Regions from separate parts of the Pseudorhizobium banfieldiae genome, predicted to be linked through region 2. Evidence: riboswitches for the same ligand, from Rfam matches in the RefSeq annotation. Region 2 holds a riboswitch; the other holds the start of a gene.
The links. A riboswitch is a leader RNA that binds a small molecule or an ion and turns the genes downstream of it on or off. The one in region 2 is predicted to bind S-adenosylmethionine.

Region 1: linked by a shared signal. The riboswitch ahead of metA (homoserine O-acetyltransferase MetA) and the one ahead of NT26_RS00420 (O-succinylhomoserine sulfhydrylase) in region 2 are both predicted to bind S-adenosylmethionine.

Annotation. Positions count from the first base shown of each region.
Region 1 is NZ_FO082820.1:3,489,562-3,504,935, forward strand. It holds gene NT26_RS17020 (outer membrane lipoprotein carrier protein LolA) at 1-236, opposite strand, end outside; gene NT26_RS17025 (FtsK/SpoIIIE family DNA translocase) at 306-2,948, opposite strand; gene NT26_RS17030 (ammonium transporter) at 3,195-4,556, opposite strand; gene NT26_RS17035 (P-II family nitrogen regulator) at 4,582-4,920, opposite strand; gene tesB (acyl-CoA thioesterase II) at 5,146-6,030, opposite strand; gene NT26_RS17045 (ubiquinone biosynthesis hydroxylase) at 6,072-7,331, shown strand; gene NT26_RS17050 (Trm112 family protein) at 7,341-7,529, opposite strand; gene NT26_RS17055 (LON peptidase substrate-binding domain-containing protein) at 7,536-8,210, opposite strand; gene trxA (thioredoxin) at 8,317-9,297, opposite strand; gene NT26_RS17065 (prolyl-tRNA synthetase associated domain-containing protein) at 9,354-9,875, opposite strand; tRNA gene NT26_RS17070 (tRNA-Gly) at 10,155-10,229, shown strand; gene NT26_RS17075 (aldose epimerase family protein) at 10,382-11,395, opposite strand; gene NT26_RS17080 (vWA domain-containing protein) at 11,458-12,639, opposite strand; gene metA (homoserine O-acetyltransferase MetA) at 12,641-13,561, opposite strand; SAM riboswitch at 13,616-13,693, opposite strand; gene NT26_RS17090 (AAA family ATPase) at 13,747-14,586, opposite strand; gene NT26_RS17095 (thiamine diphosphokinase) at 14,687-15,337, shown strand; gene NT26_RS17100 (ABC-F family ATP-binding cassette domain-containing protein) at 15,341-15,374, shown strand, end outside.
Region 2 is NZ_FO082820.1:73,438-88,811, forward strand. It holds gene NT26_RS00355 (dihydrodipicolinate synthase family protein) at 1-469, opposite strand, end outside; gene NT26_RS00360 (ribonuclease activity regulator RraA) at 466-1,167, opposite strand; gene NT26_RS00365 (hypothetical protein) at 1,274-1,453, opposite strand; gene NT26_RS22600 (hypothetical protein) at 1,578-1,772, opposite strand; tRNA gene NT26_RS00370 (tRNA-Thr) at 1,822-1,897, opposite strand; gene NT26_RS00375 (NAD(P)H-dependent flavin oxidoreductase) at 2,010-2,969, opposite strand; gene NT26_RS23090 (hypothetical protein) at 3,202-4,431, shown strand; gene ppk2 (polyphosphate kinase 2) at 4,434-5,315, opposite strand; gene phoR (phosphate regulon sensor histidine kinase PhoR) at 5,459-6,703, shown strand; gene NT26_RS00395 (GcrA family cell cycle regulator) at 6,802-7,329, opposite strand; gene NT26_RS00400 (aspartate aminotransferase family protein) at 7,707-8,903, shown strand; gene argF (ornithine carbamoyltransferase) at 8,937-9,854, shown strand; gene NT26_RS00410 (Hsp33 family molecular chaperone) at 10,020-11,009, shown strand; gene apaG (Co2+/Mg2+ efflux protein ApaG) at 11,025-11,417, opposite strand; gene NT26_RS00420 (O-succinylhomoserine sulfhydrylase) at 11,589-12,773, opposite strand; SAM riboswitch at 12,818-12,896, opposite strand; gene NT26_RS00425 (2'-deoxycytidine 5'-triphosphate deaminase) at 12,971-14,065, shown strand; tRNA gene NT26_RS00430 (tRNA-Gly) at 14,127-14,200, shown strand; gene NT26_RS00435 (IS481 family transposase) at 14,245-15,374, opposite strand, start outside.

The DNA.
Region 1 (15,374 bases), 820 kb from region 2:
AAGAACTTGCCGCCCGTCTGCTCGCCGCGAGGTCCGAACTGGACGAACTCGCCCATCATCGTCTTGACGGAAGAGAAATGGTCGGCAATCCGCTGCGCGGCCGCCGATCCGGCGGCACCCTGGGCAGCGCCAGTTGACGGAAGCATCGCGGACACCCCGACACCGAGCAGTCCGGCCGCAAAGGATCGGCGGCTGATGGAGCCGAACTGACTGGAGCGAACGGTCTTTTTTTTCATTCTGTGTTCTCCTTCCGCCGCTTTCTGGGCTCAAAACGCGGCGGCTTCATGACAACGCGTCGCAGAGCGTTAGCGTTCCAGAATGTCGCCTTCGGTGGGCACGAGGATCTCGCGTTTCCCTGCGTGGTTGGCCGGGCCGATCAGCCCCTCCTGCTCCATACGCTCGATCAATGAGGCGGCGCGGTTGTAGCCGATGCCCAGACGCCGCTGGATATAGGAGGTCGAGGCTTTTCCGTCACGCAATACGATCGCCACCGCCTGGTCGTAGGGATCGTCCGATTCCGAAAGGTTGCCGGTCCCGGTCGGGCCCATGCCATCCATTTCCTCGTCCTCGTCGGCCGTGATGGCCTCGAGATATTGCGGCGCCCCTTGCGTCTTCAGGTAGGCGACGATCTCCTCCACCTCGGTGTCGGATACGAAGGGACCGTGGACGCGCTGGATCCGCCCACCACCGGCCATGTAGAGCATGTCGCCCATTCCGAGAAGCTGCTCGGCACCCTGCTCCCCGAGGATGGTGCGGCTGTCGATCTTCGAGGTGACCTGGAAGGAGATGCGGGTGGGGAAGTTCGCCTTGATGGTACCGGTGATGACGTCCACCGACGGACGCTGCGTGGCCATGATGACGTGGATGCCGGCGGCACGCGCCATCTGCGCCAGGCGCTGCACGGCACCCTCGATGTCCTTGCCGGCGACCATCATCAGGTCGGCCATCTCGTCGATAATAACCACGATATAGGGCATGGGCTGGAGGTCGAACTCCTCCGTCTCGTACATGGCCTCGCCGGTCTGGCGGTCGAAGCCCGTCTGCACGGTTCGGGTAAGGACCTCGCCCTTGGCCAACGCCTGCTCCACCCGGCTGTTGAAGCCGTCGATGTTGCGCACGCCGATCTTCGACATCTTCTTGTAGCGCTCTTCCATCTCGCGGACGGTCCATTTGAGCGCCACCACAGCCTTCTTCGGATCGGTCACGACAGGCGACAGGAGATGCGGAATACCGTCGTAGACCGAGAGTTCGAGCATCTTCGGGTCGATCATGATCAGGCGGCACTTCTCCGGCGTATAGCGGTAGAGCAGCGACAGGATCATCGTGTTGATGGCTACCGACTTACCGGAACCGGTTGTACCTGCGACGAGCAGATGCGGCATCTTGGCAAGATCCGCCACCACCGGCTCGCCGCCGATCGTCTTGCCGAGCGCCATGGCGAGTTTCGCCTTGCTGGATTCAAAATCTTTGGACCCGATCATTTCCCGCAGGTAGACGGTCTCGCGGGTGCGGTTCGGCAGTTCGATACCGATTGCATTGCGGCCCGGCACGACGGCGACGCGCGCGGCGATCGCGCTCATTGACCGGGCAATGTCGTCCGCAAGGCCTATCACGCGCGAAGACTTGATGCCCGGCGCCGGCTCAAGTTCGTAAAGCGTGACGACCGGGCCGGGACGGACGTGAATGATCTCGCCCTTGACGCCGAAATCCTCCAGCACGCCTTCGAGCATACGGGCATTCTGTTCGAGCGCATCGGCGGAGAGCGTCGCATCCCGTGCAACCGCCTTCGGTTCGGCAAGGAGGTGCACCGAAGGAAGCTGGAAGCCATCCGGGTCGATGAATGACGCCTGTGCTTCACGGGCAACGCGGGGACTGGGTTTCGGAGGTGCCGGCGGTGCGGCCACCCGCGGCTGAACGCGCGCGCCCGGAGCGGATGGCCGGCTCGTCGCGCTGAACGGCACGTCATCGTCGTCAGCAAGGATGCCGGCCGGCCGGACGAGAGGCTCATCATCGAAATCATCGTCGTCATGAGCCATGGGCGGTGTCACGATCGACCGACGGGCGGCACCATCCAGAGAGGGCTCAATACGAGCGACTCCGGGCGCCTGGACCTTCGCGCGAACCGGCTCGTTCAGCGTCCCGAATTCGTCCTCATTGAAATCATACGGCTGGTCAAAATTCGGGCTCGCATGCCTGATGCCTAAGAGACGCCGGAAGCGCGCCTGGGCGATATACCAGTAATGCGCAAGGGCACCGAGTGCCAGGAAGCCAACAAAACCGCCTTCGTCCTCTTCATCGTCATCATCCGCCTGCGGACGCGCACGCGAGCTTGATGAGGCGGCAGGAGCATAAATCTCGTCTTCCGCCTCGAAGGCCTCGCCCACAAGGCCCGACGCAAACAGCAGCAACCAGACGGCTGGCACGGCGAAGACGACACCCAGAGCGGTTGCCAGGACGCCGGTAGGATACGCTCCGACAAACAGGGCCGGGAAGCGAAGGATCATGTCGCCGATCACGCCGCCGATACCGTTCGGGATGGGCCACGTCAGCGGGGCGGGAAAGCAGCCGAGCGAAGCGGCGGCCAGCAGGGTGCCGCCGCCCCAGGCCGCAAGCCTTGCGGGAATGCGGTTGAACTCGCGCCCGGAGATCAGAGCAAGCGCAAAGGCCAGAACCGGCAGGAGCGCGACAAGGCTCGACAGGCCTAGGAACTGCATCATCAGGTCGGCGAAAGCGGCACCGCCATGGCCGAGGAGGTTCGTCGGCTCGTTGTCGGTGGCATAGGAGAAGCTGGGATCGGCAACGTTCCAGGTGGAAAGCGCTGCGATCGCCAGCGCAAGACCGAGGAAGATCGCGAAGCCCGCCAGGGCCATCGCCTGTCGTATCACGAAGGCCAGCAGCATTGCCCGGGTCGTCCCGCTTCCCATCGCCGCTGATGTACTTCTGCCCATTACGATTCCGCCGTGCCAACACTCGTGGAAGATTGCGGTCGCATGAGGTCACACGCCGCCACATTGGGTCGCAAGGTAGCCCGGCGGTGGTTAATGCGTCTTTAACCACGATCGCAAGACCGGGGAGGCTGCGACAGGCGTGGAAATAAAAAGGCCCGGACCGAGGTCCGGGCAAGCGCGACAACCGGAGGCGGCCGCGACGGGAGGTTCTGCGGCGATCCTGAAGATCGCCGCAAGCTCTTGTGATCAGGAGTGGTAGGCAGCTTCACCGTGGGAGGCGAGATCAAGCCCCTCGCGCTCCGCTTCGACAGTGACCCGCAGTCCAATGATCAGGTCGACGATCTTGTAGAGGATGACCGAGCCGATACCGCACCAGACGATGGTGATGACGACGGCGGTCAGCTGAGTCATGAACTGGCCACCCATGGTGACGCCTTCCGCATAGCCAATGCCGCCGAGCGACGAGGAGGCGAAAATCCCGGTTGCCAGAGCGCCGAAGAAGCCCCCGACACCGTGGACGCCGAAGACATCCGCCGTGTCGTCATAGCCGAACTTGTTCTTGATCACGGCGATGAAGAAGTAGCAGATCGGCGAGACGAGGATCCCCATGACGATGGCACCCATCGGTCCGGCAATGCCGGCCGCCGGGGTGATGGCGACGAGACCGGCGATCATGCCGGAGGCGGCACCGAGCATGGACGCCTTGCCCCGCGCAAAGGTTTCGACGACACACCAGGACAGGATGGCTGCGGCCGTGGCGACGAAGGTGTTGACGGTTGCCAGCATGGCGCCGCCGGAGGCTTCCAGGTTGGAGCCTGCGTTGAAGCCGAACCAGCCGATCCAGAGCATGGCCGCACCGACAAGCGTCAGCGTCATCGAATGCGGGGCCATCATGTCCTTGCCGAAGCCGATGCGCTTGCCGACCATGATTGCTCCGATGAGACCCGCGACGCCAGCGTTGATGTGAACGACCGTGCCGCCTGCGAAGTCGAGCGCGCCCATGCCGAAGAGAAGACCATTGGCATCCCAGACCATATGCGCGACCGGGAAATAGACGAAGGTCACCCACAGGACGCAGAAGAGGATCGCTGCCGAGAACTTGATACGTTCTGCAAAGGCCCCGACGATCAGCGCCGGCGTCAATGCCGCGAAGGTCATCTGGAACAGCATGAAGATGAATTCCGGGATGACTGCGTCAGAGAAGGTCGCCGCCGTGGAATCCATGGTGACGCCCGACAGGAACATCTTCGCCGTGCCGCCGAAGAAGGCGTTTTCCGATCCGCCGAAGGCGAAGGAATAGCCGTAGAGCACCCAGACGATCATCATGCAGGCGCCGACGACCGTGCACTGCATGAGGACGGACAGCATGTTCTTCGCCCGCACGAGACCGCCGTAGAACAGGCCGATCCCGGGCATCAGCATGAAGAGCACGAGAAGCGTGCAGATGAACATGAACGCGGTGTCGCCCTTGTCCGGGACCGGAGCCGCGGCCGCAGCCTCGGCAGCGGGTGCAGCCGCCTCCTGGGCAAAGGCGACAACCGGCGCCATCAAGGCTGCAGACGCAGCCCCCAGGCGGCCGAGCGAGGTGGTAAATCTGGAAAATTGCATTGTAAGCTCCCCAATCAGCCGTTCGTTAAAGCGCTTCTGTGCTGGTTTCGCCGGTCCGGATGCGCACGGCCTGTTCAATCGAATAGACAAAGATCTTGCCGTCGCCGATCTGGCCGGTCTTGGCAGCCGAAGCGATGGCGTCCACGGCCTTGTCGACAAGATCCGAGGGGACGGCGACTTCGATCTTCAGCTTCGGCAGGAAGCTCACGGCGTATTCGGTACCGCGATAGATCTCTGTGTGTCCCTTCTGGCGGCCGTAACCTTTGACTTCGGTAACGGTCAGGCCCTGGATACCGACGGCTGTGAGAGCTTCGCGCACCTCGTCCAGCTTGAACGGCTTGATAATGGCCATCACGATTTTCATCTGGCTTTCCCATCCTCTGTTAGTCCGGCCGAAGCCGAATTCCCTCATCGCCGGCGGATCAAGCCGAGGCGACTGACAGAGGAGATACAAGGGTCATGCCAGATGAAGGTAATGGGCTATAAGCCTATGATTTCATTACTGTATAAATGAAGCGTCCATTACGAAGGCATCAAGATCGAAGCGATAAGCACAAAAAATAGCCACAAGAGAAAAGGTGCCGGTTATCTATTCATCTGCACGTTTGCGAATCAGGCCTTCCTGCGCGACCGAGGCCACCAGCACGCCTGAGCGGGTATAGAGGCCACCACGCGTCATGCCACGGGCACCCGAGGAACTGGGGCTATCCTGGGTGTAGAGCAGCCAGTCGTCCATCGCGCAGGGCCTGTGGAACCACATGGCATGGTCAAGGCTCGCCACCTGCAGCTTCGGATTGAAGATGGATGTTCCATGCGGATAGAGCGATGTGTCGAGAAGCGTCATGTCGGAGAGGTAGGCGAGGATGGAGGCCTGGTAGTGGCGGTCGGCAGGTACCGCACCGACCGCGCGCACCCAGATGTCCTGTCGAGGCTCGAGCTTGTCCTTCGTGAGGTAATGCACGAGCGAGACGGGACGTATCTCGATCGGCCGGTCCTGGCTCCAGTACTTCCGGACAACCTCAGGCGCCTGGGCGAGGAACAGCTCCTTGAACTCCTTTTCGCCCATCAGCTTCTCGGGCGGCGTGACCGGCGGCATCGGCACCTGGTGATCGAGACCACCCTCCTCCACCTGGAAGGAGGCCGACATGGAGAAGATCGGATGCCCATGCTGGATCGCGACGATCCACCGGGTCGCGAAGCTCGAACCGTCACGGATCCGGTCCACCTGGTAGACGATCGGGACGGACGGGTCGCCGGGCCGGATGAAATACGCATGCAGCGAATGGACGAACCGGTCATCGGCGACCGTTCGTTGCGCGGCCATCAGCGCCTGTGCGATCACCTGCCCGCCGAAGACGCGCTGCCAGCCAACCTGCGGACTGCTGCCGCGGAAGAGGTTCTCCTCCAGCTTTTCGAGATCGAGCGTGGCCAGAAGCTGGTCCATGGCGGCTTGCGATTCAGGCGGACGCGACATTCTGGAGACTCCGATGGTAGGAAGCTGGTGCCGGATGATCTATATGGACCCTATCGTCTTCTCAAGTCTCTCGGGAGAGTGCTCAAATGCTGGATATGCTGGTGGTCGGCGGAGGCTATGTCGGGCTTTCTGCGGCGGTCGCGGTGAAGCAGTCTGCTCCACACCTGAAGATCGAAGTGATCGAGGCCGCGCCCGAACATGTCTGGCAGAATGACCAGAGAGCATCCGCGATCATCGCCGCTGCAAGCCGCATGCTCGAGGTCCTCGGCGTTTGGCAGGACATCCTGCCGCAAGCGCAGCCGATCAACAGGATGGTCGTCACCGATTCCCGCACCGCCGATCCGGTGCGGCCAGTCTTCCTGACCTTCGACGGCGCAGTAGAGGAAGGCCGCCCGTTCGCGCACATGGTGCCAAACGTGGAAATGGTGAGGGCATTGCGGGGCGCTTGCGAGCGGCTCGGCATTGCGATCCGGCACGGATTGTCCGCGACCGGCTTCACAACCACGAGCACGAAGACAACCGTCACCCTCTCCGATGGCAGCACGGTGGACACACGCCTGCTCGTCGCCTGTGACGGCGTAAAGTCGAAGCTGCGCGATATGGCGGGGATCAAGACTGTCAGCTGGGACTACGGCCAGTCGGGAATCGTGACGACGGTGGAACATGAGCGGCCGCATGAGGGCGTTGCCGAAGAACACTTTCTTCCTTCGGGCCCCTTTGCCATCCTACCTCTCACCGGCAATCGGTCGTCGCTGGTCTGGACCGAGCGGCGCGAGGAAGCGGAGCAGCTCGTTCGCGCTGATGAACTGGTGTTCGAGGAAGAACTGCAGCGTCGGTTCGGCCACAAGCTCGGCGCGATTACCGTCGCCGGTAGCAGAAAGGCATTCCCGCTCGGGTTGACCCTGGCACGCGCCTTCGTCGCTCCGCGTGTCGCACTTGCGGGGGATGCAGCGCACGGGATCCACCCGATCTCCGGGCAGGGCCTCAACCTGGGTTTCAAGGATGTTGCGGCGCTCGCGGAGACGGTCGTCGAAGCGGATCGGCTGGGTCTCGACATCGGCGCCCTGAACGTACTCGAGCGCTACCAGTCCTGGCGCCGTTTCGACACCTTCCGTATGGGGGTAACCACGGACGTGCTGAACCGCCTCTTCTCCAACGACATCACGCCGATCCGGATCGCCCGCGACTTCGGACTATCGCTGGTGGAACGGCTGCCCGGCCTGAAATCCTACTTCATCGGAGAGGCTGCCGGCACGTCCGCACCCAATCAGCCAAAGCTGCTGGCGGGACACCCGATCTGATGCCGGCGGCTAATCTTCCAGCCGTCTAGCCTCCGAGACCAGCATGATCGGCACACCATCGCGGATGGGATAGGCGAGCCGCGCCTTTTCGGAGACGAGTTCATTTGCCTCGCGATCGAAACTCAGTCTTGCCTTCGACAGCGGACAGACCAGAAGTTCGAGCAGTTTGGGGTCGACCTTGCTGACAATCTGATCCATGGCACCCTACTGTAGCACGGTGTCGGTGTCGCCGGTTCCGCGGGCAAGCAGGATCTCCGTGATGGCGATCAGCGTCTCTGCCCGTGTCCTGAGGTCGGGAGCCTCAAGCAACGCCTGCTTCTCGGCCGGACCAAAGGGCGACATCATCGAAAGCGAGTTCACCAGAGTCCGGTTGCCCGCCCGCTCCACGCTCTCCCAGTCGGCTTCGAGCTTGTTTGCATCCAAATAGGCACGAAAGACACGAAGCAGTTCGGCGCGATCAACCGCAGCCTCATCGTCCTCGGCGGAGAGGTCCGCCATCAATGGAGCGATCCTGAAGCTGCGGAACGGATGGCCCTCGCCGATCTCCTCCAGGAGACGAAAACGGCAAACCCCGCTGAGCGAAGTGATGTAGCGGCCGTCTCCCGTCTCGGCAAACGAGGTAATCCGCCCGATGCACCCGACGCTGCTGAGCACTGGGCTTGCGACGTCGTTTCCGCCCTGATCCGACAGGGCCGGCTGCACGATGCCGATCAGGCGGTCACCTGCCAATGCCGCATCGAACAGGGCAAGATAGCGCGGCTCGAATATATTGAGCGGCAACTGGCCACCAGGCAGAAGAAGCGCCCCGGTCAAGGGAAATACCCGCACCGTCTCCGGCAGGTCCTCCCGCTTCACATATCTTGCATTACCCACAATCATTAGGCCCAATCCTCCAGAGGACCACCGGGCATGGTGCCCACACCGCCATTGCCGGTAATGTGGGGCGCCGGGCGCGGAGCGCAAGGCCGCCTAACGGCAGCCCGGCTCAGGCAAACAGGATGGACGACATCCGCCGGCGTGCGGCGATCGTGTTCGGATCCTTTGGCCCCCAAGCCTCGAAGAACTCGACGAGCTGGCGGCGTGCGCCGTCGTCGTCGAAGCTGCGGTCCTTGCGCATGATGATCAGCAGGTGCTCCGCTGCCTCCTCGCGCTTGCCTTCGGCATTGCGGACCTTGGCGAGCTTCAGCCGCGTCTCGTGATCGTCCGGATGGAGCGACAACTGGTGTTCGAGCGCAGCCGGGTCGCCGAGCTTGCGCGCTTCCTCGAACTGCTCGAGCTTCTTCGCTACGGCCTGCACGGCAGGGTCGCCAGCAATTTCCGGGGGAAGCGAGTGCAGCATCTGGGAAGCGCGCGCGAGATCGCCCAGTTCGATCATGCAGCGCATCATCCCGGCAGCGGCCTTCGCATTTTCTGGATCCGCCTGCAGGACAGCACCGTAGAGCTGGGCGGCCGACTGGACGTCGCCGGCTGCAAGCAGACCATCCGCCTCGCCAACGGCAGCCTCGATCTCGGCAGCCTGATCGGCACCCGCCGGACCGGCGACCTTGTCGATGAACTGCCGGATCTGGGTCTCCGGCACCGCCCCCATGAACCCGTCGACCGGCCGCCCGTCAACAAAGGCGACAACGGCCGGGATCGACTGGATGCCCATCTGGCCCGGTATGGCGGGGTGGTCATCGATGTTCAGCTTGACGAGCTTCACCCGCCCTTGCGCCTCGTTGACGACGCGCTCCAGGACGGGCGTGAGCTGCTTGCAGGGCCCGCACCACGGCGCCCAGAAATCCACCAGGACAGGCTGGCGACGCGATTCCTCCATCACGTCGGCAGGAAAGGCCGCCGTGCTGGTATCCTTGATGAAGGATCCTGCGCCATTGCCGCCGCTCGCTGCGGCCGCACCGCCGAACTGCGCCTTGGCCGTCATCTGGCCACCATAGGAGCCGCCATAGGGGTTGTCTGTGCCGCTCATGAATGCTGTCTCCCGGTCTCGTCTTCGCCGCGTTATACGCCGCGAAACATCGTATGTCAGTCGGTGACTTTCAAGACAAGCGGCGTGTGGCCGGTCGCCTCCAGGAAGCGAAGCAGGTCGTCGCGACTGACGGACGTGGTGGCATCGTTGGAAAGCGGGTGGCCGTTGATGAGCTCATGCTTCATCAGATCCTCGTCGAGAACAAAGGTGACATTCCCGGCCGTATCGTTGATCGCGCCGAACACCGTGACGGAGCCTGGCATGACGCCGAGATATTCCATCATCTTCTCCGGACGGCCGAAGGAGACTCGGCCCGACGCACCGATCACCTTGTGGACCGCCTTCAGGTCCACCGTCGCGTTCTCTTCCACCGTCAGGACGAAGTAGCGGTCCTTCTTGTCCTTGACGAAGAGGTTCTTCGTGTGCCCGCCAGGGATCTCGTCGCGCAGGCTCACCGATTCCGCCACCGTGAAGACCGGGGCATGCGTCTTCGTCTTGTGGGCGATGCCGAGCTTGTCGAGAAAAGCGTAGAAAGCCTCGGGGGTCGTGGGCGCAGGCAGGATCGCGATGTCGTTCATGTCAGCACTTGTCCATTGTTCAGGTCGGGCGGCCGTGCCGCCGCAGGCACCGGATTATCCTGCCTGCAGGAAGGGGGCAAGCACAGGAGCCTCATGGGTGGCTTGCGCCTCGCCGCTTGCCCATTGGCAAGCTCAGTCTGGGCGCCGGTGGCAGTGAAAATTTCTCGACACCATCGTCTTTTCCCTGTTGCATTCAAAAACGAGTTAGGCCATATACCGCCCGTCGCCGCCACACGGCCGGCCCACGATCCACCCACTACCCCAGGATCGCGGATATGAGCGGGTGTAGCTCAGGGGTAGAGCACAACCTTGCCAAGGTTGGGGTCGAGCGTTCGAATCGCTTCACCCGCTCCAATTCTCTCTCCCATTGACTGTTCCGACCAAGGCTGACAACCTTCAGCAGTAGCGCGTTCGCACGGTCCCCTGCTGTTTTCCCCTCATCGGCCCGCAGGCGACCTGCCGCCGTGGTGGCAGCGGTTCCAGCCTGCCGGAAGCCGAGGGCGGCTTCAGTTCTTCATGAAGACGTAGTCCGTCTCCTGGCGCAGCACTTCGCCCGGCCTCAGGATCGCGCTTGGGAAGCCGGGATGGTTCACCGCATCCGGCCAGCCTTGCGTTTCGAGGCAGAAGCCCGCAAAGGCCGGATACTGACGGCCTTCGAGGCCAGGGGTCGGCACTCTCAGCTTGTAGCCCGAATAAAACTGGATGCCGGGCTCCGTGGTGCGGACTTCCAGCGAGACGCCGGAATTGACGCTGCGGGCAAGCGCCACGGAGCGCTTCGCCACCCGCCCCTCCGAAAGGCAGAAGTTGTGGTCGAAGAGGAGACGCTCGCCGTTCTGCAAACGGTCCGTCGGGCCCATGACCCTCAGGTCGTACGGCGTGCCGTCGACAGCCGTCAGGTTTCCCGTCGGACACTGCCGCTCGTCGACCTCCAGAATGTGGTCGGCTGCAATCATGATGTCGTGGCCGAGCGCCGTCTCCGCGCCGTCGAGATTGAAGTAGCTGTGCTGGCAGATGTTGCAGGGTGTCGGCTGGTCGGCCGAAGATTCGTAGAGCACGCGGAGCACACCATCGGCGGCAAGGTTATAGGTGGCGGTAATGGTGCAGTTGCCCGGATACCCCGCCCGGCCATCGGGATCGGTGATCCGCAACACGACCCGGTCTGCCGCAAGGTCTACGATGTCCCAGACCCGCTTCGCGATGCCGTCGCTGCCGCCGTGGAGGTGGGTGACGCCGTTCTCGTTGAGCTCCAACTGGTGAAGCTTGCCGTCCAGCCTGAAACGCCCACCTGTAATGCGGTTGGCGACGCGACCGGGCGTTGCCCCGAAATAGGGGGAGTAGCGGGGATAGTCGTCGAAGGCTTCGAAGCCGAGCACCAGCGGCGGCTTGTGACCGTCCAGGCGCAGGTCCTGGATCATCGCCCCCCACGTCAGGATGGAAGCCGTGAGACCGCCGCCGGAAATCCGCAGACGATGGACCGTCTCGCCCCGTGACGTTTTGCCGAAGACTTCCTGCTCTGCCATTGCACCCTCCCGGTCAGCGCCGCAGAACCTGATCGATTCAGGCGGATGATGCAACGACAAAGCTAGCGGCTGAGGACCCGCGTAACCTGCTCCAGGCCGCCGAGGGTGAGCGGGTACATCCGCTCCGACAGTATGTGGCGCATCATCGCGATAGACTGCACGTAGCTCCAGTGCGCTTCCTGTACCGGATTGATCCAGGCGAAGCGGTGGAAGTGTGCGGTGATGCGGCGAAGCCAAGTCTCTCCCGGTTCCTTGTTCCAGTGCTCCACGGAACCACCCGGATGGCTGATCTCGTAGGGGCTCATCGATGCGTCCCCAACGAAGATCACCCGGTAGTCGCTGCCAAACCCGTTAATGATCGCTTCCGTGGGCAGTCGCTCCGACCGCCGGCCATTGTTTTTCCAGACGCTCTCGTAGAGACAGTTGTGGAAATAAAAATGCTCCAGGTGGCGAAATTCGCTGCGGACGGCGGAGAAAAGCTCCTCGACCTCCCGCACATGGTCGTCCATAGAGCCTCCGACATCGAAGAACATCAAGAGCTTGACGGCGTTGCGGCGCTCGGGTCGCGTCTGCACGTCGAGATATCCGTGTTCCGCGGTGGAGCGGATTGTCCCCTGCAGGTCGAATTCCTCTGCGGCACCCTCCCGCACCCACCGCCGCAGCCGGCGAAGGGCGATCTTGATGTTACGGGTGCCGAGTTCCACCGTGTCGTCGAGGTCGGAAAACTCGCGCTTGTCCCAGACCTTGACCGCACGACGATGCCGCGAGCCCTCCTGCCCGATGCGGACACCCTCGGGGTTGTAGCCATAGGCGCCGAAGGGCGAAGTGCCGGCAGTTCCGATCCACTTCGATCCACCCTGGTGGCGGCCCTTCTGCTCCTCCAGCCGCTTGCGCAGCGTCTCCATCAGCTTCTCGAAGCCGCCGAGCGTCTCGATGAGCCGCTTCTCTTCCTCCGTCAGGTGCTTTTCCGCGAGCCTGCGCAGCCACTCCTCTGGGAGTTCGCTCGCCTCCAGTCCGGCCTCTCCCGATACCGCCTGCAGCCCACGGAAGTGCGACGCGAAGACCCGATCGAACCGATCGATGTGTCGCTCGTCCTTCACCAGGCAGGTGCGCGCGAGAAAGTAGAAGGCGTCGATATCGAAATCCGCCAGGCCCTGCTTCATCCCCTCGATGAGGCTCAGGTATTCGCGCAGCGTGACGGGCACCTTTTCCACCCTCAGCTGCAGGAAAAACGAAAGCAGCATTCTACTCGGTCCCGATCCGCTCCAGGTCGTAATGGGTGGTCTGGTAGATCTCGTTGATCCAGTTGCCGAACAGGAGATGCGCGTGGCTGCGCCAGCGGTTCTGCGGCGGCAGCGTCACGTCATTATGCGGAAAGTAGTCGTGCGGCATCTTGATCGGCACGCCCGCATTGACGTCGCGGAAGTACTCCTCCGCCAGCGACGTGGAATCATATTCCACGTGATTGAACATGTAGAGTCGGCGGCCTTTCGCTTCCTCGACGAGGCAGACCCCCATCTCGTCCGATTCCATCAGGATCCTGAGGTCCGGGATCTTGTCGATGTCCTCGCGGCGAACCTCCGTCCAGCGCGACACCGGCACCTGGAAGTCGTCCGAGAAGCCGGTCAGGTAGACGGACGAGGGGCAGAGATTGCGGTGGCGGTAGACCCCGAACGCCTTCTCCTTCAACTCGTGCTTCTGCACGCCATGGAAGTGGTAGATCGCCGCCATTGCGCCCCAGCAGACATTCATCGTCGAATGGACATTGGTGGTTGTCCAGTCGAGGATCTGCTGCATCTCGTCCCAGTAGGTCACGCTCTCGAAGGGCAGCGTCTCGACCGGCGCACCGGTGATGATGAAGCCGTCGAACTTCCGATGCTTCACCTCGTCCCAGGTATCGTAGAAGGAGAGCAGGTGCTCCTCCGACGTGTTCTTCGCCTTGTGGCCACCGATCCTTACCAGCGACAGCTCCACCTGAAGCGGAGTCGCGCCGACGAGGCGCGCCATCTGCAGCTCGGTCTTGATCTTGTTCGGCATGAGGTTGAGGAGCCCGATCTGCAGCGGCCGGATGTCCTGCCGTACCGCAACCGTCTCGGTCATCACCCGCACGCCCTCCTGCACGAGGATTTCGAAGGCGGGCAGCGTATCGGGGATCTTGATCGGCATCGCACACTCACAAAACAAAAAGCCGGCGGCGACAAATCGCAACCGGCGCGTCAAAGTGAACTTCGCGCGGCCCTTTAGCGACTTGTTTAACGTGGCTGCAAGCCGGCCGGCCAAATCACCACGAAGTGCAATCTAGATAGGCTCTTCTTCCCCTCAGGTCAATTGCGGCCGCCGATGCCGGGGGGCTACCGTTCCCGCCGGGCCATGAAGGCCAGCCGTTCGAACAGGTGGACGTCCTGCTCGTTCTTCAGCAATGCCCCGTGCAGCCGGGGCAGGATCGTCTTGACGTCGGCACGCAGGTCGGCTGGGTCGATGTCGTCTGAGACCAGCAACCGGATCCAGTCGAGCGCCTCGGAGGTGGACGGCTTCTTGCGCAGGCCCGGCACCTCCCTGATCTGATAGAACTGCGCCAGAGCGTTTCGGACCAGTTCCTGCTTGATGCCCGGATAGTGCACCTCGACGATGCGCGCGAGGGTCTCGGCATCAGGAAACCGGATGTAATGGAAGAAACAGCGGCGAAGGAAGGCATCCGGCAGTTCCTTCTCGTTGTTCGAGGTGATGATGACGATCGGCCTCTGCTGCGCCTTCACCGTCTCGCCTGTCTCGTAGACATGGAAGTCCATCCGGTCGAGTTCCTGCAGGAGGTCGTTCGGAAACTCGATATCCGCCTTGTCGATCTCGTCGATCAGCAGGACGGTCTTCTGCGGCGCGGCAAAGGCCTGCCAGAGCTTCCCCTGCCGGATATAGTTGCGAACGTCATTCACGCGCTCGTCACCGAGTTGGCTGTCGCGCAGACGCGAGACAGCATCGTACTCGTAAAGGCCTTGCTGAGCCTTGGTAGTCGACTTGACGTTCCACTCGATGAGATCGAGACCGAGCGCCGAGGCGATCTGCCGGGCGAGTTCCGTCTTGCCGGCCCCCGGCTCGCCCTTGACCAGGAGCGGTCGCTCGAGGCGGATGGCTGCGTTGACCGCGACCATCAGGTCGGTATCGGCGATATAGTCGGATGTACCATGAAACTGCATGAGGAGACCTGTAGGGAATTTTGGCGGCAACCTAAAAGCTCGGCCGAACCGGTGCAAGCCGCTTTCCCTTGCCTGTCGGTCTGGGCTATGGACATCCCCAATGACCAAGTCCACGTTCACGATCCTCCTCGGAGGCGAGCTCACCGTCACGCAGCGGCTGCGCGAAGCGCTCGAAGGAAGCCGCTTCATCGCGGCCGACGGCGGCATGCGACATGCCGCAACCCTCCGCATCGAGCCTGAGCTCTGGGTCGGTGATTTCGACTCGACACCGCCCGCGCTGATCGAGGCGCAGTCCGGAGTTCCGCGGCAGCCCTACCCCGCAGCGAAGAACGAGACGGATGGAGAGATCGCGACGGCGGAAGCGATTGACCGGGGTGCCGAGCGCTTGGTGCTTGCTGGCGCGCTCGGCGGCGAGCGAAGCGACCATGCCCTGCAGCATGTCTTCCACGCCCTCAGCCTGGCCGAACGTGGCATTGAAGTCCTTCTGACCTCCGGCGCCGAAGAAGCCGTCCCTCTGCTTCCCGGACGCCGCCTTCTGGATCTGCCGGCAGGCTCGCTGTTCTCTGTCATCGGTTTTTCCGAGCTGGAAGGCCTCGACATCCTCAACGCCCGTTATCCGCTCGAGAACTTCGTCTTGCCCTTCGGCTCGTCGCGGACGATTTCCAATGTGGCAGAGGGTCCGGTGGCCTTCTCGCTCAAGCGCGGGAAGGCGATGATCTTCGCCCGCCCATACGATCTGACAGGAGCCTGAACCGTGGCACCTCCCATCCTCAAACTCGACGACATCT
Region 2 (15,374 bases):
AGATGACCTTCGCCACCACGCTCGCCGACATGACCACGTTCAGCGTCAGCGGATAGTCCTGCAAAACCCACGGCACGTCTTCGCCGACCGCCTCCACCGCCTGCCCGAAGTAGCTGATGATCTGCTCGTCGGTCCGGAGTGCCGGCGTCGGCGCGATCATCACGCCGGCGGCTCCCATGTCCATGGCATCGCGGGCAAGCGATCGCATTGCCGCAAATCCGGGAGCCGAAACGCCGACGATCACCGGCACTCGCGAGCGGCCGACCACCTGCCGGATGATCGCCCGGCTCTCGGACGGCTCGAGCTTCGGGGCTTCCCCCATGATGCCGAGGATGGTGATACCGGTGCAACCGCTGTCCTGGTAGAAATCCGTCAGCCGATCGACCGACGGCGTATCGAGGGAGCCGTCCGGCAGGAACGGCGTGGTGGCGATGGCGTAGACGCCCTTCGATTGGGTGGAAAAGCTCATTGGGCGTCCTTCCATGCCTGGTAGCGCGCCTTGGTCTCGGCATTCATCGGATAGAGGCCGGGAAGCGGCACGCCGCGGTCGACCTCTGTCATGATCCAGGCCTCCATGCGCTCCTGCTCCGGCGCCTCGGCCAGTACCGCATCGAGCAGTTTCGCCGGGATCAGCACCGCCCCGTCTTCATCCACCACGATGATGTCGTCCGGGTAAACCGCAACGCCGCCGCAGGCGATCGGCTCCTGCCAGCCGACAAACGTAAGGCCTGCAACGGAGGGTGGCGCAGCGACGCCGTTGCACCAGACATCCAGGCCGGTGCCCAGCACGCCTTCCGCATCCCTTACCACGCCATCCGTCACCAACCCGGCAACGCCCTTCTTGACCATGCGCGAGCAGAGGATGTCGCCGAAGATGCCTGCATCGAGCACACCCATTGCGTCGGCGACGGCCACGCAGCCTTCCGGCATCGCCTCGATTGCGGCGCGTGTGGAGATCGGTGACGCCCAGCTTTCCGGCGTGGCGAGGTCTTCCCGCGCCGGCACGAAACGGAGCGTGAAGGCGGGGCCGACGACGCGTCCCTGCCCAGCCTTCAGGGGCTTGGTGCCGCGCATCCAGACATTGCGCAGGCCCTTCTTCAGCAGCACGGTGGTCAGCGTAGCGGTGGAGACACCCTTCAGCGTCTCGACGATCTTCGGATCAAGCATGTAATTTCCTCGGCACTTGGGTGGCGGAACGGTCCGTCACGGCCGCGGATATTCTGTTGTCCGACAAGATGCGTCAAGCAAGGCAAACTTGCTTTCGGTTCGCCCTTTAGTCCTTGCCCGACGTCCGGTCGGTATCGCCGTTCTGGAAGATCCGTCGGTCGTCATCGGCCTCGCCGACGTCGAACTCTTCCACGGGCGAGATCGGTGAATTCCCCGAGACCTTTGCCTGCTCGTCGGTCTTCTGCTGGGCTTCCTGCTTGGTCTCTTGCTTGTCAGTATGGTTCATCGTCTGCCTCCTGGTTCTCAATGAGAACGAGCGAAAGCAGGGTTTGTTCGCATAAGGACGAAAGCGTATCGTTCAGCGACCGCGGTCTGGCACCGATTAAACCTAATCCGTGGAAACCCCGTCGCTACCGAAACCACCGCTCCGCCGCCGCGAGAAGCTCCTCCTCGGACCTCACCCCGTCCTGGAACAGCCGCACCAGCAGCATTGCCAGTTCGTCGGGATGGGTGTCGTGCTCGGGTATCACCTGTGCGAACACTCGTTCGAGCAAGGCAAGGTCTTCGGGACGAAGAAGAACATCGGAGGGAATACGGCCACGCATGATGACACGCTACGGCCCGAAAAGGCTTTAGGCAAGAGTGTGTGGTAAATGGTGCCGCTTACGTGACTCGAACACGTGACCCCATCATTACGAATGATGTGCTCTACCGACTGAGCTAAAGCGGCATGACAGCCGGCGGGCCGGCTGCGATGTGATGCGGCTGATACAGGCAAAGAACGCCGATTTCAAGCCGGGAATTTTCCGCAATGGAATTTTACCGGATGGGCGCTGTCGGTCTCAACCGCACAACCCCTCCCGTGCGGCGCGATATTCCCGTTCCAGCCTGTCGACCAATTCCGCCACCGGAACGACAGCCTTGACGGACCCGACCCCCTGGCCCGCGCCCCAAATGTCCTTCCAGGCCCTCGCGCCGGTGGTCGCCTTGTCAAAATCCATCTTGGAGGGATCGGCGACGGGCAGATTCTCCGGATCCATGCCTGAAGCAAGGATCGAGCCCTTCAGGTAGTTGCCGTGGATCCCGGTGAAATAGTTCGAGTAGACGATGTCGGCAGCCTGGGACTGGGCGATCATCTGCTTGTAGGCATCTGACGCGCGCGCCTCCTCGGTCGCGATGAAGGGCGTGCCGATATAGGCCATGTCGGCACCCATGGCCTGAGCGGCCAGAATCCCGCCGCCCGTGCCGATGGCCCCGGCAAGCAGCAGCGGGCCATCGAACCATTCACGGATCTCCTGCACCAGTGCGAAGGGTGACAGCGTGCCGGCATGGCCGCCCGCGCCGGCAGCCACCGCGATCAGCCCGTCGGCCCCCTTGCGGATCGCCGAGTTGGCGTGCCGGTTGTTGATCACGTCGTGCAGCACGATGCCCCCATAAGCATGAACGGCGGCATTGACCTCGGGGACGGCGCCGAGCGAGGAGACGACGATCGGCACCTTGTACTTCACGCACATCATCAGGTCGTGCTCCAGCCGCTTGTTGGAGGTGTGCACGATCTGGTTGACGGCGAAGGGGGCGGCCGGTTTGTCGGGATTGGCGGCGTCATGCGCGGCAAGCTCTTCCGTGATCATTGCCAGCCATTCGTCGAGCTGGCTCTCCGGCCGCGCATTGAGTGCCGGAAAAGCGCCCACCACCCCGGCCTTGCATTGGGCCAGCGTCAGCGCCGGATGCGAGATGATGAAGAGCGGAGAGGCGACAACCGGCAGGCGCAGTTTGTCCTTCAGGATGGGCGGCAGCATCATATCCTCCTCGGCTTACGTTTACGCAAACGTAAGCTTCCCTAGCAGAGGCGGACGCGTTCGAAAAGGGTCATGGGAGTGCAGTTGAGAGAGCCGGCCGCAGATTCGACAGAATGCCGGTGCTTGCAGTTCGCGAGCGGAAAGATTACCGAAACGTAAAGGCAGGCGCCGGGCGCGAGGCGATGACAGGGCTGGATTGGCATTGAGCGGTTTGGAAACAGCGATCAGAAACGCGTTGGAAAAGTCCGAGCGCACCAATCCCGATGTCCGGGCCCGCATCTATCAGTCCGCGCGGCAGGCCTTGGATGCCGGCCTGAAGAAGCAGGGCGTTTCCGATGAGCAGGTGGTTTTGGCGCAGCACCAGCGGCTCGAACAGAAGATACGGGAGATCGAGTTCGAGGAGCGGAAGGCCGTCGCAGCTGCCGCGTCGACCCCGGCTGCTGCGACACCACCCGCTGCGCCTCGGGTAGCACCGGCGGAGGCGCCTGCCGCGACCTCACCTGCAGTGTCTCCAGCTGCCCACCCGATTGCCCCACCGGTCTCTTCGGGTGTTTCGCGGGACGCGTCGCGTTCCACTGCGTCCCGGCCGCAGGATGACGCGCCCCTTCTGGGTGGGGCGACGCGCGATGCCGCTCGGGACATCTCAAGCGCGCCAGGTGTGGCCAGTGCTTCTGGCCGCGATTCCCTACGCGCCGCTCGGGATATTCCTTTCGAGGCCGCCCAGGAGCCGCAGGCGGCCCCGCTTCCCGTAGGCGAAGCGCGCGAACCGAAACGTCCACGCGACGAGACCCTGCTCGAAACCCGACCCGAACGCACGGCAAAGCCGCGCCGGCGCCGCGGTTTCCTGTCCGTGCTCCTTGCATGGCTCGTCTTCTTTATCCTGGTTGGTCTTGCGGCCTGGTGGGCCTATTCGTCCGGCCTTGTCCAGCAGTCGCTGCAGCAGGCTCTTGATGCTGCCGAACGGACGGCGGGCGACCCGTCTTCCGACCTCGGAGACCGAGGGCCCCAGAATGGTTTCTCCGAAGACTGGACGGAGATTTTCTCCGGCGATACGAACACGCTTGAAGGTGGTGCAGCCGCTCGGCTGGAGCCGGTAGCCATCCAGGGCACGACTGCGGCGCGCGTGATGTCCGGCGCGCCTACCTCCGAAGGCGATGTTTCCATTCCCGTGCCTGCGGAAATCCTGCAGGAGCTGGCGGGCAAGTCTTCCACGATCGCCTTGACCGTGCAGTCGGCAGCGGAAACGTCGGTTCAATTCTCGGTCCGTTGCGACTTCGGAAGCCTCGGCGCCTGTCCCCGCCATCGCTTCACGGCGCGGCAGGAGCGGGCGGACGTGCTGCTGCGCGTGACCTTCGAACGCTCGATCGCTCCGAACGCCCCCGGTAGGCTGGTGGTCAATACCGGACTCGAGGGCGCGGAGGCGGCGATCCTTCTGCATTCGGTTCGGGTGCTTCCGGGGCAGTAGCCTCAGCCCAGGAACTCGGGACCTTCGCCGAGGATGTTGTGATCGATCTCGCCGATCGCCTTCTCGTCCCGACCCTCGTAGTCGATCGATAGCAGAATCTGTCGGATCACGTTGATCCGAGCCCGCCGCTTGTCGTTCGCCTTCACCACCGTCCACGGTGCATGCTTCGTGTGCGTCTTCTTCAGCATGCGGTCGCGCGCATCGGTGAATTCGTCCCACTTCGTCAGTGCGGCGATATCCATCGGCGAGAGCTTCCAGATCTTCAGCGGATCGTGGCGCCGGTCGTGAAAGCGTTTCAACTGCATCTCCTGGCCGATGTTCAGCCAGAACTTGAAGAAGTGGATGCCCTCATCGACGATGAGTTCCTCGAACCGCGGCACTTCGTGGAGGAACTTCTTGCATTGTTCAGCGGTGCAGAAGCCCATGACCGGCTCCACCACGCCGCGGTTATACCAGGAGCGGTCGAAGAGCACGATTTCGCCAGCGGTCGGGAAGTGAGTGACATAGCGTTGGAAATACCATTGGCCTGCCTCCGTTTCCGTCGGCTTCGGCAGCGCCACAATCCGCGCCGAGCGCGGATTGAGGTAAGCGCGTATGGAGAAGATCGTGCCGCCCTTGCCGGCGGCGTCACGGCCCTCGAATACGGAGATCACCCGCTTGCCGCTGGCGTTCAGCCAGAACTGCAGCTTGACCAGTTCGATCTGCAGTCGCTCCAGCGTATCGGCGTAGTCGCGCTTATCCATCTTGTCGTCATAGGAATAGCCCTCTGAACCGAGCGCGTTCTTGTCGATCCAGTCCGGCAGCTTCGGATCGTCGATATCGAAGACGCGCCGACGCCCGCCGATCTCGATGTCAACCGAACGGTCCTGTTTTGAGCTGCTCAATCTCTTCTCCTCTCGTTAGACAACGCCGGCAAAACGACGGGACGCTTCCTCGTAATTTATCGTTCATCCGCCGGGCGTCGATGTATATCTGTCATCAGATCGGTCTAAGAGCCGAAAAATCTGGATCGGGAGGTGAGTCGCGCATGGGTTCGCAGTGGGGGACCGGGTTGAACAAGTGGTTCGGCGGCTCCTGGCTGCTGCTGCTTGCCCTGTCGCTCGCCGGGGCATTGAGCGTCTTCGCAGGCGTACCGGTCTGGCAGGCGGGCCTTGCCTGGTTCGTGCTCACCGGCCTCGTCCTGGTCGCCGATCATAAACCCGAGCCAGCGCCAGAGCGACCGGCGACCGCAGAGGAGCAGGCGCCGCACGATGTCGTAGAGGTCATCTCTGCCTCGCTCAATGCGCTCGACATACCCACCCTCCTGCTAGACGGGGAGGCCAACGTGCTATCCCAAAATGCCGGGGCCGACCGCCTCTTGGGCTCGCTGCCGCTTGGCGCTCATGTAGCCGGACGGCTGCGCTCCCCCGCGGTGCTGGACATCATCCGGGAGACACTGGCCACCGGCAGGCCGAACCAGCTCGAGCATGTCGAGCGTCTGCCCTCGCAACAGGTCTACGTCGTCCGGATCGCGCCGGTTGAACTGCCCGGGCGGGACCAGCGGGACCGGCTGTACCTGCTCTCGTTTCGGGATGTGTCCGAACTGCATCGGCTCGACCGAATGCGCAGCGACTTCGTCGCCAATGCGAGCCACGAACTGCGCACACCGCTTGCGTCGTTGCGTGGTTTCATCGAAACCCTGCAGGGGGCGGCCAAGTCGGATCCAAAGGCCCAGGAGCGGTTCCTGTCGATCATGCTGGACCAGTCGACGCGTATGAGCCGGCTGATCGATGACCTTCTTTCCCTTTCCAGGCTCGAGTTGAGGTCGAATGTGGCGCCGGAGGGCAAGGTGGACCTCGTGCCCCTGCTTTCCCATGTCCGCGATGCACTCTCGCCTCTGGCAGAAGAACTCCATGTGGAGATCAACCTTCATCTGCCGGAACGTGCGGTCGAAGTGACCGGTGACCGCGACGAACTGGTGCAGGTGTTCGAGAACCTGGTGGAGAATGCCTGCAAGTACGGCCAGGACGGCAAGACCGTCGATGTCTTCCTGAAGTCTCCGGAAGCCGGGCCCGTCGAGGTCAGCGTTGTCGATCACGGCCCCGGCATTCCTTCGGAGCACGTCCCTCGTCTGACGGAGCGTTTCTACCGCGTCAGCGTTGCCGATAGCCGCTCCAAGAAGGGAACCGGTCTCGGGCTGGCAATCGTGAAGCACATCCTTACCCGCCATCGGGCAAGGCTGGTGGTCACGTCCGAGATGGGCAAGGGCAGCCAGTTCACCGTCCGCTTCTGAACCAGAAATCGTGCGGTGGGCGGCGAGATCCTGATCTGGCATGGCGCAACGAAAAAGCGGGCCATCAAGGCCCGCTTTCCACCATCGGCATTTTTGGGTCAGGCCCGTGCTGCAGCCTTCCGCCGGTCTGCCACCGGCTGATAGGCAAGGCGGGCATGATAGCCGCAATAGGGAGAGGCTTCCGAGGCGTCGACGCCGCAGAAGTGGAAGTCGTCCTTCAGCGGGTCTCCCATCGGCCACTTGCAGGTGCGTTCGGTCAGATCCGTCAGTGCAAGCTTGCGCGAGATCGGCACCACCACGTCGTTGGAAGGAACATAGGACAGCTCGGGCAGGGCAACCTCGACGTCATCCTTCAAAGCCGTCGCGCCGACCGTCCGGGCTGTGGGCCGGGTTGCAACGCGTGCCGGATAGTTGGCTGGACGGGCCGGCGCCGCTGGGCGTTTGGCCGAGCGGTTAGCACCGGTCGATCCGCCTGCCTTGGCGCGTCCGGGAAGGTTCAGCCGGTGAACCTTGCCGATGACCGCATTCCGGCTGACCCCGCCCAATTGGGCCGCGATCTGGCTGGCGCTCAGGCCCTCCGCCCACAGTCTCTTCAGCTTTTCGACGCGCTCGTCTGTCCAGTTCATGCCCGTTCTCCGCATTTGAACGTGTCCGGCATGCAGAATCCCCCGCCCTTGGCGCGAACGACAATTCGCGCCAGCTACTAGATATAGCTTGTTAGGTGACTAGTTCCGCCGCATGCAGTCTAGTTGTTGATTGGTAAACTACTGGGCCGGTGACTCCGTGGCAAGAGTCAGCGGAATCGGCACGAATCGATTTCCGGGTTTTCCCCAACTTGCTTTTCAAGCGAGTCATTTTTGTCACAGCCGCGAAGGTTGCAGGAAAGGGGGCTTTTGTTGACATATCGGGGCGAAATGCCGATAGTGCCGGCGCCGCCCGACAGGGCGGCATTTTTGATTGATCGGGGCCACGCCCCTTGCATCTCCTAGAGGAGCCGCTCCCCATGGCCGAGGCCGCGCTGTTCGAAACCTATAACCGTGCTCCACTGCGCTTTGCGCGCGGCGAGGGTGTCTGGCTGGTGACGGAGAGTGGTGAGCGCTATCTCGATTTTGCCGCAGGGATCGCAGTCAATTCCCTCGGCCACGCCCACCCGCATCTGGTGGAGGCGTTGAAGGCCCAGGCAGACAAGCTGTGGCACCTGTCGAACCTCTATGACATCCCTGGTCAGGAGCAACTGGCGCGCCGGCTGACGGAAGCGACCTTCGCAGAAAGGGTCTTCTTTACCAACTCCGGCGCCGAGGCACTCGAGTGCGCGATCAAGACGGCGCGACGCTACCAGTTCAGCAAGGGGCATCCGGAGCGGTTCCATATCATCACCTTCGAAGGTGCCTTCCACGGTCGAACGCTGGCGACGATCGCTGCCGGCGGACAGGCGAAGTACCTCGAAGGTTTTGGTCCCAAGGTCAGCGGCTTCGATCAGGTGCCTTTCGGCGATCTGGACGCGCTGAAGGCTGCGATCACCGACGCCACCGCTGCGATCCTGATCGAGCCGGTGCAGGGCGAGGGCGGCCTGCGCCTCGTCTCCCGGGAGTTCATGCGTTCCCTGCGGGACCTCTGTGATGAGCACGGTCTCCTTCTCATCCTTGACGAGGTACAGTCCGGCGTCGGTCGGACCGGCAAGTTGTTCGCTCATGAGTGGTCCGGCATCGCGCCCGACATCATGGCAGTGGCGAAGGGTATTGGCGGTGGTTTCCCGCTCGGCGCTTGTCTTGCGACGGAAGAGGCGGCAAGCGGTATGAAGGCCGGCACCCACGGCACCACCTATGGCGGCAACCCGCTGGCGATGGCAGTAGGCAATGCCGTTCTGGACGTTGTGCTTGCCGAGGGTTTCCTGGACCACGTGCGTGACGTCGCGCTGGTCTTCCGGCAGGGGCTGGAGGGCCTGAAGGATCGGTTCCCCGATGTCATCGACGAGATCCGCGGCGAGGGCCTGATGCTCGGCATCAAGGCAAAAGCGCCGAGTACCGAGCTACTGATGGCCATGCGTGAGGAGCACATTCTCGCCGTGCCTGCAGGCGACAACGTGCTGCGGCTCCTGCCGCCTCTGATCGTCACCGCCGAGGAGGCTCGCGATGGTCTTGCACGCATCGAGCGTGCCGCCGAGCGCCTGCACCAGTCGGGCTTGAAGAAATCAGCGTAAGGAGTGCGGGGCATCGAAGCCCTCATCGAAGACATGGCATCACCCAAGCATTTTCTCGATCTTTCAGCCGTCGCCGCCGATGACCTGCGGGTGATCCTCGATGATGCGCTCACGCGCAAGTTGGCGACCAAGGCCGGCAAGGCCGACAAGCCGCTCGCCGGCAAGATGCTCGCGATGATCTTCGAGAAGCCTTCTACGCGTACCCGCGTGTCCTTTGACGTCGGCATGCGCCAACTGGGCGGGGAGACGCTCTTTCTCTCGGGTACCGAGATGCAACTCGGCCGCGCGGAAACGATTGGCGACACCGCAAAGGTCCTCTCCCGCTACGTCGACGCGATCATGATCCGTACAACCGACCATTCGCGCCTTCTGGAGCTTGCCGAGCATGCGACCGTTCCAGTCATCAATGCACTGACGGATGACACGCATCCCTGCCAGATCATGGCGGACATCATGACCTTCGAAGAGCACCGCGGACCGGTGAAGGGAAAGACGATCGCCTGGACGGGCGATGGCAACAATGTACTCCATTCCTTCGTCGAGGGCGCTGCGCGCTTCGGTTACCGCATGAACATGGCCGTGCCGATGGGGTCGGAGCCGTCCGACAAGTTCCTGAACTGGGCGCGTAACAACGGCGGCGACATCATGCTCTTCCATGACGCAGAGCGGGCAGTTTCCGGCGCGGACTGCGTCGTGACGGACACCTGGGTTTCCATGAACCAGGAGCACAAGGCGCGCGGTCACAACATCTTCCAGCCCTACCAGGTAAACGGCGCGCTGATGAAGCGGGCCAAGCCGGAAGCGCTCTTCATGCATTGCCTTCCGGCCCACCGCGGCGAGGAAGTGACCGACGAGGTCATCGATGGACCTCAGTCGGTTGTGTTCGATGAGGCGGAGAACCGGTTGCACGCCCAAAAGTCCATTCTCGCCTGGTGTCTCGGCGCTCTTTGAGCCTGTTCTTGACTTCGGGCGGCCCCGATACCACCTGTCGGCTATCGAGCCTTTCCCGGTGACGGAAGGGCATTCCACGATATTGCCGACAACTTTCACGCCCCGGCGGTTCCGTCCCCAGGCGCGCGTGCATAAATTGGCCCGTTAGGCGCCAGGGAGCAGACCATGGCGGAAGCCACTGTTGAACTGAGTGATTTCAACTTCGCCGGCGATGACCGGGTTGTCCCCTTCCAGGTGGAAGGATTGGACGTTCGTGGCCGAGCGGTCCAGCTTGGACCGCTTCTGAACGCGATCCTCGGGCGCCATGAATATCCCGCGCCTGTGGCCCGCCTTCTGGCGGAGGCGATCGTGCTGACGGCGCTTCTGGGGACATCCCTCAAGTTCGACGGCAAGTTCACCGTTCAGACGAAGGGAGACGGACCCGTCGATCTTCTGGTTGCCGATTTCACGACGCCCGACAGCCTTCGCGCCTATGCGAGGTATGACGAGGACGCACTTGCCGCGGCAGTTGCAGACGGCAAGACGTCGCCGCCGGAACTGCTGGGCGCCGGCGTCCTTGCCTTCACGATAGACCACGGCCGTGGCATGCAGCCCTACCAGGGCATCGTCCCGCTCGACGGCTCGTCGCTCGAGGAGATCGCCGGCGTCTATTTCCGCCAGTCGGAGCAGATCCCCACCAAGGTGAGGTTGGGTGTGGCCGAACTACTGGATCGGGATGAGGCCGGCAAGCCGCGCCACAACTGGCGGGCGGGCGGACTGGTGGCGCAGTTCCTGCCACAGGCGCCCGAGCGCATGCGCCAGCCCGATCTCCATGGTGGCGATGGCGACGAGCGCGAGCATGACCACAGCGAGGACGATGCATGGTCCGAGGCTCGCGTCATGGTCGAGACGATCGATACGGACGAACTGACCGATCCGCAGGTGCCGATCGAACGTCTGCTGTTCCGTCTGTTTCACGAGCGGGGCGTGAGGGTCTACAAGCCCCAGTCGGTCCTCGATCGCTGCAGCTGTTCGCGCGAGAGGCTCAAGGGCATTCTGGACAGCTTCAGCGCCGAGGAGATCGAGGCGAGCGAGCAGGACGGCGAGATTGCCGTCACCTGTGAGTTCTGCTCGACCACATACCGCTTCTCGCCGGAAGAGTTCACCGCGGCCTGACAGCCAGCCTTCGTCTCAGTTCAGCACCCTCAGAAGTCCCGGTGAATCCAGCGAGAACGCCGGGATTTCGACGTTGAATGCCTTCCCCTGGTCGTCTTCCATCCGGTAATGACCGAACATGATGCCGGAGGGCGTGTCGAGCGGGCAGCCGGAGGAATATTCGTAGGAATCGCCTGGCAGGAGCCGTGGCTGCTCGCCCACCACTCCGGGACCTTCGACCTCGTCGACAAGGCCGTTCTGGTCAGTGATGTGCCAGTAGCGATGCGTCAGCCGCACCGCCTGGTCCGAATGGTTCTCGATGACGATGTGGTAAGCCCAGACATAACGGCTATCCTCCGGACTGGATTGCTCCTCCAGATAATAGGGCTCGACGACGACCTCTATGTCACATGTCCTGGCGCGGTACATGCGCGACACCTTCTACCACATCCCATCCGATATGCTGCAGCTCCGCGGGAACGTCAAGAAACCCGGCGGTTTGGAGGGGAGTTCGGTGGCCTCTTGCGCGAACTTTCGCCGGTTAAGGATAACCGGCGCGCCGACAGGCGGAACCTGCAACGCGCCCGGCGGCAGCCTTGGTCAACCCGGCAGCTTGTCGAGAGCCCGTGCGAAATCTTCGAGCAGGTCGTCAGTATCCTCTATCCCCGCCGATAGCCTGAGCGTTCCCGGCGAGATGCCGAGTTCGGCGCGCGCCTCGTCCGTCAAATTCTTGTGCGTCGTCGTCCCCGGATGGGTGATGAGGCTTTTGGCGTCGCCCAGATTGTTGGATATCTTCACCACCTCCAGGGCATTCTGCAGTCCGAAGGCTGCGGCCTTGCCGCCCTTGAGTTCGAGGCAGACGAGCGTCGAGCCGCCGGTCATCTGCTTGGCGATGATGTCGGCCTGCGGATGGTCCGCGCGACCCGGATAGATGACCCTTGCGACCTTCGGATGGTTTGCCAGGAGGTCGGCGATCCGTCCGGCATTTTCCGTCTGCTGGCGCACCCGAAGCGGAAGGGTCTCGATCCCCTTCAGGAGCGTCCAGGCATTGAAGGGCGACATGGCAGGACCAGTGTGGCGGAAGTAATCCTGCAGGCTTTCCTTGATCCATTCACTATCGGAAAGGACGACGCCGCCGAGGCAGCGGCCCTGTCCGTCGATGTGCTTTGTGGCGGAATAGACGACGACATGGGCACCGAGCTCCAGCGGCTTCTGGAAGAGCGGTGTGGCAAACACATTGTCCACCACCACCTTGGCGCCGACCTGGTCTGCGAGCTTCGCAACGCCGGCGATGTCGATCACTTCGAGTGTCGGATTGGTTGGGCTTTCGAGGAAGAAGACCTTGGTGTTCTTCCGGGCCGCCTTTTCCCAGTTGGCGAGATCGCGACCGTCCACCAGCGTACACTCCACGCCGTATTTCGGCGCCAGCGTCTCCACCACCCAGCGGCAGGAGCCGAACAGGGCGCGCGCAGCAACGATATGGTCGCCCGCCTTGACCTGACAAAGGATCGCTGCTGCGACTGCGGCCATGCCCGAGGCCATGGCGCGCGCATCCTCCGCACCTTCCAGCAGGCACATGCGCTTCTCGAACATGTCGTTGGTCGGGCTGCCGTAGCGGGCGTAGATATAGCCTTCGCTCTCGCCCTTGAAGCGTGCCTCGGCCGCCTCCGCCGTCTCGTAGACGAAGCCCTGCGTCAGGTAGATGGCCTCGGAGGTCTCGCCATACTGGGAGCGGATCGTTCCGCCATGGACGAGCTGGGTTGCGGGGCGCCATTTCGTGGTCATGCGCTTGCACCTTTCAGACACAAAAAAACCGGTCGCGTCAGCAGACCGGTTTCGCCCCGGTCTTTTTAGCCACTTGTTTAACGTGGCTGCAAGCCGACCGGCCAAATCACCACGGGATAAAGCTGCCATAGCGCCGCTCCTCGCTTGCGTCAATGGCAGGCATTTGGTTTTGTCCGGCAGGACGGGAAAGAACGACGATGAAAAGAACCACCGGGATCCTGGCCGATCGGGCCATCGCAGCGCTGTTTGACAGCGGGCGCCTCACATCCGAGAAGGCGCTGGACAGCGACCAGATCCAGCCCGCAAGCCTCGATCTGCGCCTCGGCACCAAGGCCTTCCGCGTCCGCGCAAGCTTCATGCCCGGCCCGAACAGCCGGGTTGCCGACAAGCTCGACCGGCTGAAGCTGCATGTGGTCGACCTTTCGGAAGGGGCGGTCCTGGAAACTGGCTGCGTCTATATCGTGCCGCTGATGGAACGACTGGACCTGCCGGCAGAAATGTCGGCCTCGGCCAATCCGAAAAGTTCCACCGGTCGCCTCGACATCTTCACCCGCGTCATCACCGACTACGCCCAGGAGTTCGACAAGATTCCTGCCGGCTATTCCGGCCCGCTCTATCTGGAAATCAGCCCGCGCACTTTCCCGATCGTCGTCCGTCGCGGCTCGCGCCTGTCGCAGATCCGCTTCCGCATCGGCAATGCGCTGCTGAACGAGCCGGAGCTTCTGCAATTGCATGGCGCCGAAACGCTGGTGGCAGCCCGCGAGCCCAATATCAGCGGAGGCGGCATTGCGCTGTCGATCGACCTCACCGGCGACAAGGAAGGACTGATCGGCTACCGCGGCAAGCACCACACTGCCGTGGTCGACGTCGACAAGAAGGCCCAGCACGACATCTTCGACTTCTGGGAGCCTCTCTACAGCCGCGGCCGCCACGAACTCATTCTCGATCCCGACGAATTCTACATCCTCGTGTCTCGGGAAGCGGTCCACGTGCCGCCGCTTTACGCCGCGGAGATGACGCCTTTCGATCCGCTGGTGGGCGAATTCCGCGTCCATTATGCGGGCTTCTTCGACCCCGGCTTCGGGCATGCCGAGGCGGGCGGCCGCGGCAGCCGCGCCGTTCTGGAAGTGCGCAGCCACGAGGTGCCGTTCATTCTGGAAGACGGCCAGATCGTCGGCCGCCTCGTCTACGAGCACATGCTGGAACGGCCCGGTGCCCTCTATGGCCTCGGCCTTGGCTCCAATTACCAGGCGCAGGGTCTGAAGCTGTCCAAGCACTTCCGGATCGGTTGACCCATACGCCTGCGATCCCCGCTTGACAGACGCCGCGAACTGGGCGAACTCTGCCCCCGTCGCGGGTGTAGCTCAATGGTAGAGCAGCAGCTTCCCAAGCTGACGACGAGGGTTCGATTCCCTTCACCCGCTCCAGCTAGCTCTCTGTCCGACCCGGAGACATAGGTAACGGTTTGTCCCTAAGACATGGGTGACAACCTCGTGCCGAACGGGTTGTCGATGGTTTGCAATGTTCTCTGCTCCAGGTCGATATATCCGAGATCATAGTGCATGAAGCTGACGAGCCAAATGCCGTCGTCGACTTCCTTGAGCCCGAGCCTCTGTCCGGCCAGCACCGTCGAGATATTGATCTTCTTGCGATGGATGCAAAGCCGCCCGCAGTTGGTGACGATGGCGTCGCGATCGTGGAAGGGATAGTCGATGTCCGGCAGGCCCTGATAGAGTCTGGGCGATGTGGTGTAGAGCTCTGCCGGTACCTTCATAGACAGCGCCTCATGCGGCCGTTCTTCATTGAATTCGCTGACGAAACCGTCGAAACGCATCTGCTGCTGCAGGATATTGCGGCCCGGCGGCCTCGTCGCTTCCTTCTTGAGCGTCAGGTGCATGCGCTCGTGGCGGCCGTTCTCCTGCGGGTGGCCGGGACGGATGCGCTCGAGGGCGATGCCGAGCCTGAGCCACCAGACCGAGAGCTTTGACAGATTGTAGAGCCCGTTGGGACTGGCGAAGGGCAGGCCGTTGTCGGAGCGGATCGCGGCCGGTAGGCCCCGCTCGGCAAAAACCCGCCGAAAGGCCTCGAAGACACCCTGTTCGCGCGTCGATTCGAAGGCCTCGCAACACAGAAGATAGCGCGAGAGCTGGTCGGTGATCGTCAAGGGGTAACAGTATTGGCCGTTGCCCAGCTTGAACTCGCCCTTGAAGTCGGCGCACCAGAGATCGTTGGGACCAGGTGCTGCCGATAGCTGCGTGCCGACGGCCTTGTTCGCCCGGTTCCTCTTGCGGGCCTGGCTCACAAGGCCATGACGATCGAGTACGGCGTGTACGGTGCTCTTTGCCGGAATGCGCACATCGCCGGCCAGCCGTTTGACGAGCAGTTCCCTGATCTTCCTGGCACCCCAGTAAGGCTTCTCCTTCTTGAGGCGAACAATCATCGCCTCAACCGTATCCGGCAACTGGTTGGCATAGCGCACCGGCCGTCGGGATCGATCGGTCAGCGCTTCTAGGCCATCATCCTTGTAGCGGTTGAAGATCTTGTAGCCGGTCTTGCGCGAGATGCCGAACGCTCGGCACACCTCGCTCATGCCTTCGCCCT